2 regions of the Variovorax sp. OK605 genome follow, and region 2 is predicted to be linked to the other one. Evidence: riboswitches for the same ligand, from Rfam matches in the RefSeq annotation. Region 2 holds a riboswitch; the other holds the start of a gene.
The links. A riboswitch is a leader RNA that binds a small molecule or an ion and turns the genes downstream of it on or off. The one in region 2 is predicted to bind cobalamin.
Positions count from the first base shown of each region.

Region 1: it holds a riboswitch for cobalamin, as region 2 does, so the genes downstream of both, BM013_RS24630 (TonB-dependent receptor) here and BM013_RS30510 (TonB-dependent receptor) in region 2, are expected to answer to the same signal.

Region 1 covers NZ_FOWL01000009.1:357,077-361,282, forward strand. Annotated here, with positions in the region: gene mrdA (penicillin-binding protein 2) at 1-750, opposite strand, end outside; gene BM013_RS24625 (pentapeptide repeat-containing protein) at 776-1,483, opposite strand; cobalamin riboswitch at 1,727-1,997, shown strand; gene BM013_RS24630 (TonB-dependent receptor) at 2,137-4,206, shown strand, end outside.
Region 2 covers NZ_FOWL01000015.1:77,992-82,197, forward strand. Annotated here, with positions in the region: gene ybaL (cation:proton antiporter domain-containing protein) at 1-626, shown strand, start outside; gene BM013_RS30500 (hypothetical protein) at 647-1,051, opposite strand; gene BM013_RS30505 (hypothetical protein) at 1,202-1,504, shown strand; cobalamin riboswitch at 1,542-1,819, shown strand; gene BM013_RS30510 (TonB-dependent receptor) at 2,175-4,169, shown strand; gene BM013_RS30515 (PepSY domain-containing protein) at 4,188-4,206, shown strand, end outside.

The sequences.
Region 1 (4,206 bases), on a different contig from region 2:
CACCGTCTGGCCCGGTACCGCCGGGTGGCGCGCCAGGCGGCGCACCGCGCGTCCGCCGGCCGAGGTTTCCATCTGCTCGACGCCGGTCTCGCCGTGCAGCACCTTCTCGTAGCTCTGCTCGATGCCGAGCTTGCCGATGTAGTCGGTGCCGCGGTAGTTGGCGCGGTCTTCTTCCTGCCAGTCGTCCATCGCGGTCTTCTCGCGCTGGTTGATGCGGCCGATGTAGCCGATGACGTGCGCGGCCGTCTCGCCGTGCGGGTAGTTGCGGAACAGCCGCGCCTTGATCTCCACGCCCGGGAAGCGATAGCGGTGCGCGGCGAAGCGCGCCACCTCCTCGTCGCTCAGGCGCGTGCGGATCGGAATGGAGTCGAAGCTGCGCGAGTCCTCGCGCAGGCGCTGGAAACGGCGGCGGTCGCGCGGCGTGACCTCCACCAGGTCGCCGAGCTCGTCGATGGCGGCGTTGACGTCGCCCGCCTTCGAGGGCGTGATCTCCAGCGTATAGGCCGCGTAGTTCGAGGCAAGCACCACGCCGTTGCGGTCGAGGATCAGCCCGCGGTTGGGCACGATGGGAACGATGGCGGTGCGGTTGCTCTCGGCGCGTTCGGCCAGGTCGTCGTGGCGCACGACCTGCAGCACGGCCAGGCGGGCGCCGATCAGCGCGAAGCCGAACAGCACCACGCAGGCAATGACCAGCAGGCGGCGGCGAAAGCGCGCGAGTTCGGCGGCGGTGTCGCGGATTTCATGGTTCATCGGTACGCAGCAATGCCTTTCGTGCTCACAGCACCCGCAGGCCGAGTTCGCCGATCAGCGCGGCGGCCTGGTCGGAGGAAATGATCGCGCCCTTGAAGAGCTGCGACACGTGCGCGATGCGCAGGCCGCCGAGGTCGACCGAGCGCAGGTCGGCGCCGTCGAAGCGCGCGTTCTTCAGGTTCGCGTCGCGCAGGCTGCCGCCTTCGAACACCGCGTCGCGGAAGTCGCAGCCCGCGAGGTCCGCGTCGCGCAGGTCGAGCCGCTCGATGGTCTGCTTGCGAAACGACATGCCGCGCAGGTCGGCACCGGCGAGCAGCGAATCGTGAAAACCGATGCCGAGCACCTGCGCCTCGTGGAAGTGCGCGCCGGTGAGCTTCACCTCGGAGAAGCGCGTGGCCGAGAGCTTGGCGCGGTGCCAGCCGGTGTTGTTGAGGTCGCAGGCGACGAAGCGCGCGTCGGTCAGGTCGGCCAGGTGAAAGTCGGCCTGGCGCGCCCGGCAGGAGGTCCATTGCGTGTCGGCCAACTGGGCCTTCTTGAAGTTGGCCTCGGCGAAGCTGCAGCCGGTGAACTGCGCGCGGCGCAGGTCGAGCTCGGACAGGTCGGCGCCGTCGAAGTCGCATTGCTCGAACTGCAGCGGGGCGGCGGCTTCGGCGATCAGGCGCTTCAGGTGGGTACGGTCGAGGGTCTCGCCGGACATCGGAAAAAGGGAAGGAGTGCTCGAAGCGTCGTTCATGGGTCTGTGGACAAGGTCGCCGACGCCTGCGGGCGTGGACGGGTGCGGGGCGTGTACGGGTGTACGGAGGTGCATTCCCCCGGTCGTGAACGAGAGGTCAACCGCTGTTGAACCCGATGCGCCGCCAGAGTTCCCGTGTTTCGTCGCGAAAAGCGGTCTTCTGTAGCGCAAATGCGTCGACCCGCACGGGAGCGCTTTCTATAATCGCGCGCATTCGGTGCGGTATTTTTACTTATCGCCATCGAATTCCAACGATCAGAGGGTGCTCTTTTTGCGGCGCATGCCGCACAGGAGTTAAACGGGAAGCAGGTGAAACGCATCGCGACGTACGGTGCGCAAGTCCTGCGCTGCCCCCGCAACGGTCAGTGGGTCTGGAAACTTCTGGCGCATGCCCGCGGGCATGTGCAGCCACTGCGTCCTCGGACGTGGGAAGGCGGCGGTTTCCGCGCCGATGCGCTTGCGCCATCGACGCACCCCACGAGCCCGGATACCGGCCCACGCGATCGCCTTCGGACGCTGCGGGAGTGCGTTTGTCCGGGCCGGCTGTGTTGCGTACCTTCATGCGTGCGTGTTCCTCCGGCGCCGTGCAACCCATTGCCGCAGCGTTCGGGTCTTTGAACGGTCCGCGGGCGTGCGGGCCAAAGGAACAACGCATGCGCAAGATTTCGACCCGTCCCACTCCCCTGTTCGGCGTGGGCCTGCTGCTGGCCATGTCCGGCGCCTCGGCCCAGGAGGCCGCCTCGTCCGGCGCACTGCCGACGCTGACCGTCAACGAGAAGAAGACCATCTCGACGGCCACCCGGCTGGAGGCCGACCCGCTGCGCATTCCGTTCACCACCTATTCGGTGGACCGCGCCCAGATGGACGCCGTGGGCGCGGTCACGCTGGAGGACACGCTGCGCACCGTGCCGGGCCTGCAGTTCGGCACGCAGGGCAACTACTACACGCGCTTCGAGACGCGCGGCCTGCGCGACACGCAGGACGTGCTGGTGCTGATCGACGGCGTGCCGCTGCGCCAGCTCCAGGGCAACGCCGACATCACGCTGATCGCGCCCGACCTGGTCGATCGCGTCGAGTTCATCAAGGGCCCGGCCTCGGCGCTCTACGGCAAGAACGCCATCGGCGGCGTGGCGCAGTTCTTCATGAAGCCCGAGCGCGCGGGCGGCACCGTGACCACCACGCTGGGCAGCTTCGGGCGCACCGACGCCAGCGTGCGCTACCGCTGGGACTTCGAGCGCGGCAACCTGTACATCGGCGCGGCCAACAACGACTACAAGGGCTTCCAGCGCGACGCGGGCCGGGCGCAGGCGGCGGCCGTGCTCGGCGGCGACTTCGCCGTCACGAACAACTGGACCACGGGCTTGCAGATCTACGACTCGCACGTGCGCGGCGACCGCGGCTCCATCGTGCCGCTGCAGAACGGCAAGCCGATGTTCGGCATCACCTCGCGCGACAACTACGGCATTCCCGACTCTTACGTGGTGGGCGACTACCAGTCGATCGCGTGGAAGAACAAGGTCGACTTCGGCGGCGGCTGGTCGCTCAGCCACCTGAGCAGCTTCGCGCGCTACGACCGCTTCTTTGCCGGGGGCATCACCATCGTGCCGCCGCCCGCGGCCGTGAACAAGGGCTACTCCGAAAGCGACACCTCCGACCGCGGCGTGTTCCACGACGTGGCCGTGACGTGGCTCACCGGCGGCAAGCGCTGGAGCAACGAGCTGCAGTTCGGCGTGAACATCGAGCGCGGCTGGCAGAACCTCGACTCGCCCACCTTCACCAACGCACCGACCTACCGCGGCCCGTTCTACGACGTGCCCGTGACCAACGTGCGCAACGACCCGCGCGGCATTCGCGGCGCCACCACCTACTCGCGCTTCGACCAGGAAGTGCGCAGCTTCTATGTGCAAGACCGCTTCGAGTGGGACGCGTTCGGCATCACCGCCGGCCTGCGCCACGACAAGTTCGAGCAGACGCTGGGCCGCTCGGGCACCAGCGTGGTCTCCGCGCAGGAAGGCAGCCGCACCAGCCCGCGCCTGGGGGCCGACTGGGCCTTCTCGCGCAACGCCGCGGCCACGCACGCGGTGTTCGCCAACTGGAGCGAAGGCTTCCGCCCGCAGGCCGTGGCGCTGAACACGCGCAACAACGTGGTGGTGCCCGACATTCTTCGCCCCGAGCTCACGCGCAGCAAGGAAGTGGGCGTGAAGGGGCGCGCGGCCGACGACGGCTGGGCCTACCAGGTCAGCGTGTTCGAGGCCGAGAAGGTCGACGGCCAGCGCGCCTACCGCAGCGGGCCCGACTCGTTCGTGTTCAGCAACGCGACCTCGCGCGCGAAGGGCATCGAGTCGTCGCTGCAGGTGCGGCTGTCGCAGCACTGGAACGGCTACCTGCACTACACGTGGCAGGACGCGCGCCTGAAGGACTTCCAGACCTACACCGACAGCGGCGCGCGCAGCACCAACTTCGGCGGCTACCGCGTGCGCATGTCGGCGCACAACATCGCCGGTGTCGGCGTGACCTGGGCGCAGGGCCCCTGGTCGGTGTCGGGCACAGCCAACTACGTGGGCAGCCGCTACCTGCGCGACAACGTGGTCAACCCGCAGAAGCTGCCGGGCTATTTGCTGGCCAACGTGGCGGTGAGCTACAAGGCCACGCCGCAGCTCACGCTGCAGGCGGGCGTGAACAACCTGGCGAACAAGTACTACATCGGCGACGACCTCTCGGCG
Region 2 (4,206 bases):
TCGGGCTGCTGCCGGTGGAAGGGCAGAGCCTGGTGCTGGCCGGCGCGCTCATTTCGATCGCCACCAACCCGCTGTGGTTCAGCCTGATCGGGCCGATGCAGAAATGGCTGCACGCGCATTCGTCGTTCGCGCGGGGGCTGGAGTCGCGCGACGATCCGCTGGCCGAGCTGCCCACGACCACCGAGGCCAGGTACCTGTCGCGCCAGGTGGTGCTGGTGGGCTACGGCCGGGTCGGCCGGCGCATTGCGGCCGAACTCGACGCGCACGACATTCCCTACGTGGTGGCCGAGCAGAACCGCGAGCTGGTCGAGAAGCTGCGCGAGGCGGGCACGCCGGCCGTATGGGGCGACGCGGCCGACCCGGCCGTGCTGATCCAGGCACACGTTGCGCGCGCCCGCGTGCTGGTGGTGGCCACGCCCGACGCCATGAACGTGCGCCAGATGATGGAAACCGCGCGTACGCTCAACCCCACCATCCAGACGGTGATTCGCAGCCACAACGAACACGAGGCGAAGCTGCTCACGCAGGAGACTTCGGCCACCGTGTTCCTGGGCGAGCATGAACTCGCGCAAGCCATGGCGCGCGACGTGGTGCAGCGCGCCGTTTCCATGGCCGTGCCGGCTTGAAGACGCCGGCCTCTTCGTTTTCAGAGGTCTTCGATCACCAGGGTGCGGTAGCGCTGCGCAATGGAATAGGGCACGGTGCGAACCAGCTCCATCAGCCGTTCGGCCGCCGCGCCGTCCCTGGTCTTCACCAGCAGGCCGGCATGGCCTTCGCGGGCCAGCTTGGTATAGGCGCGTACCGTGGCCGCATCGGTGCCGGCGGAGGGCAGCGGGTCGTCGGAGGTCTTCACCGTCGGCGAGATCTCGGCCAGCACCGTCTGCGGGGGCAGCAGGTAGACCTCGTCGCCGCTCATTCCTTTCTCGATCAGCTGGTGGCCGATGCGGTCGGCATCGCCCGGGTCCGGAAACATGACGATCGAGTAGCCGGTGGGATAAAAGGCTCCACCGATGGTCGCCCGCATGCGGGGTTCCAGAGTGAATTGCTTCATATGGCCTCCTGTGTCCTGAAAAGGTTCTCTGACGGTCCCTGAAATCAACATTAGGTCGTGCCGCGGGCAGGCTCTGTAGGAGAAGCCCGGAAGCTGTCAACCGGACGCGTCCTCTACCCATTCACCTATCACCACCCCATCTTCAATCCCATGGCCACACCGAGAAACGTCGCGCTCACCGTCCATGAACTGGAGGCGGGTGAGTTCTATTGGGTGATCATGGAAGCGGTGGACGACCGGCCGGACATGCCCGATTCGCCCCATGCCGACGCTGCCGCCACTGCCGGCGCTGCCGCAGGCACCACCGGCACGCCCGGCGAAACCTCCCACGTGTACGTGCCGCTGGAAGCCGCCCACGAGCCCTACGCCACCTACTCGAACGCGCTGGTGGCCGGCGTCGCCGTGATGCGGCGGCTCTTCGGCACCGACGGTGCCAAGGCCGGCTCCCTATAATTTCGCCGGTTCGGTGTGCCGGTTCTTCCGGCGGCACCGATCCAAACGGTTCGAAGGTGCCCCGCCCGCCATCCCATGGCGCCGGGGTTAAACGGGAAGCAGGTGCGCCGCGTCATTGCCGATGCGGTCATTCCTGCGCTGCCCCCGCAACGGTCAGCGGATCGGAAATCCTCCAGCCAGCGCCTCCTCGGGGAGGCCGGCAGCCACTGCGCTTCGGCGTGGGAAGGCGAGGGTTTCTGCCGCGGCGCGCACTGCCTCAGTGCGCGCCGCGGCGCTCCGCAAGCCCGGATACCGGCCTTCGCAACCGCCTTCGGACGCTGCGGGAGTGCGTGTCCGGGCCTGCCGCCTTTCGCGCTTGCGCGGACCGCCGCAGTCCCTTCGCCTCTCCCGCTTCGTCCTTCATCGGTCGGGAGCCTGCGGGGACGCAGGCCGGAGGGGACATCTCATGGGTCAGGCATCTGCAGCCGCGCGCCATCGCGCGCGCTTGGGTACGCGCGCACCGCGGCATCGGGCACGTCTTTCGGGCTTTTCGGGTCTGTCAGGCCTTTCAGGTCTTTCGCTCGGACTGGGCCTGGCTTTCGGGCCTTCCGCCGCCTTCGCGCAACCGGGTGAAGCGGGAGGAGGCCAGAGCCTCAAGCCGGTGCAGGTCGAGGCCGAGCGACGCACGCCGATGGCCATCGACGAGCCTTCGTTCACCGGCAGCCGCCTGGGCCTCACGCCGCTGGAAACACCGGCCAGCATCGAGGTGCTGACGGGCGACACCATCCGCGCGCGCGGCGACGTGTCGGTGATCGACGCGGCCACCCGCGCCACCGGCATCACCGGCTCGCCCGGGCCGGGCAACGGCGGCACCGCGATGGCGGCGCGCGGCTTCCTGGGCCACGGCTCGGTGATGCAGCTGTTCGACGGCACGCGCATGTACGCGGCCGCGGGCACGGTCACCTTCCCCTTCGACACCTGGTCGGTCGAGCGCATCGAGGTGCTGCGCGGCGCGGCCTCGGTCATGTACGGCGAAGGCGCCATCGGCGGTGCCATCAACGTGGTGCCCAGGAAGCCTACGCGCGGCCCGATCCAGAACGAGGCGCTGCTCACGCTGGGCTCCGACGCCACCCGCCAGGTGGCCTTCGGCAGCGGCGGGGCGATCGACGACAAGCTGTCCTACCGCTTCGACATCAGCCACCGCCAGAGCGACGGCTTCATGCAGCGCGGCGAGGCCGAGAGCCTGGCCGTGAGCGCGGCCGTGCGGCTCGATGTGTCGCCGCAGCTGCAGTTCACGCTCTCGCACGACGAAGGCCGGCAGTCGCCGCAGCGCTACTACGGCGTGCCGCTGATCGACGGCCGCCTGAGCAGCCAGACCCTGCGCCAGAACTACGACCTGGACGACTCGGAAATCAAGTACCGCGACAAGTGGACCCGGCTCGACGCGCAATGGACGCCCAACGCCGCCGTCACCGTGCGCAACCAGCTCTACCGGTTGGAGAGCAAGCGCCACTGGCGCAACAGCGAGACCTACACCTTCAATGCCACCACGCGCCGCGTGACGCGCGGCGACTACCTGGAAATCGGCCACGACCAGGAGCAGATCGGCAGCCGCACCGACGCCACCTTCAGGCACAAGCTGTTCGGCCTGGCCAACCAGGTGCTGGTGGGCTTCGACGTGAACCGCATCGACTTCACGCACTCCAACGACTCGCCCTACGGCGGCCGTTCGGTGGTCGACCCGTTCGTGTTCACCCCCGGAAACTACGCGTCGCCCGTGGCCTACACGCCGCGCTACAGGACGAAGACCGACACCTACGCCTTCTTCACCGAAGACAAGCTGGCCTTCAACGACCGGTGGTCGGTGGTGGGCAGCCTGCGCTGGGACCACGCGAAGATCGCACGCAGCGACCTGCAGAACGCGGCCAACAACCTGGACAAGACCTTCGTCTACGGCACCGGCCGCCTGGGCGTGGTGTACGCGCCCGACGCGTCGCAGTCGTTCTATGCGCAGGTGGCGCGCGCGGCCGATCCGTTGACCTCGCTCGTGAGCACGTCCTCCACGCAGGCGCCGTTCGAGCTCAGCACCGGCAAGCAGGTCGAGGTCGGCTACAAGCGCCAGCTGGCCGGCAACCGCGGCGCCTGGACGGTGGCGGCCTACCGCATCGAGAAGAACAAGCTGCTGTCGCGCGACGCCAGCGACCCCAACAAGACGCAGCAGATCGGCCAGCAGTCGTCCGAAGGCGTCGAGGCCACGCTCGACCTGGCGCTCACGTCCACGCTGAACCTGGAGGCCAACGTGGCCAAGCTGCGCGCGCGCTATGACGACTTCGACGAGGTGGTGAGCGGCAAGCTGGTCTCGCGCGCGGGCAACACGCCCACCGGCGTGCCCGAGGAAGCGGCCAACCTGTGGCTCAACTGGCGCTTCCTGCCGCAATGGGAAGCCGCCTTTGGCGTGCGCTACGTCGGCCCGCGCCAGGTCGACACGGCCAACACCCGCAAGATCGGCTCGTACACCGTGGCCGACGCCTCGGTGAGCTGGCAGGCCAGCCCGTCGCTGAAGCTGGCGCTGCGCGCCTACAACCTGGCCGACCGCAAGTACCCGGTGTCGTTCTCGAACAGCGGCAACCAGTGGCTGCTGGGCCGTCCGCGCTCGTTCGAGCTGTCGGCGCTGGTCAACTTCTGAGCGGGACGGGACTTTCGCATGACCTCCGCATGGCGCC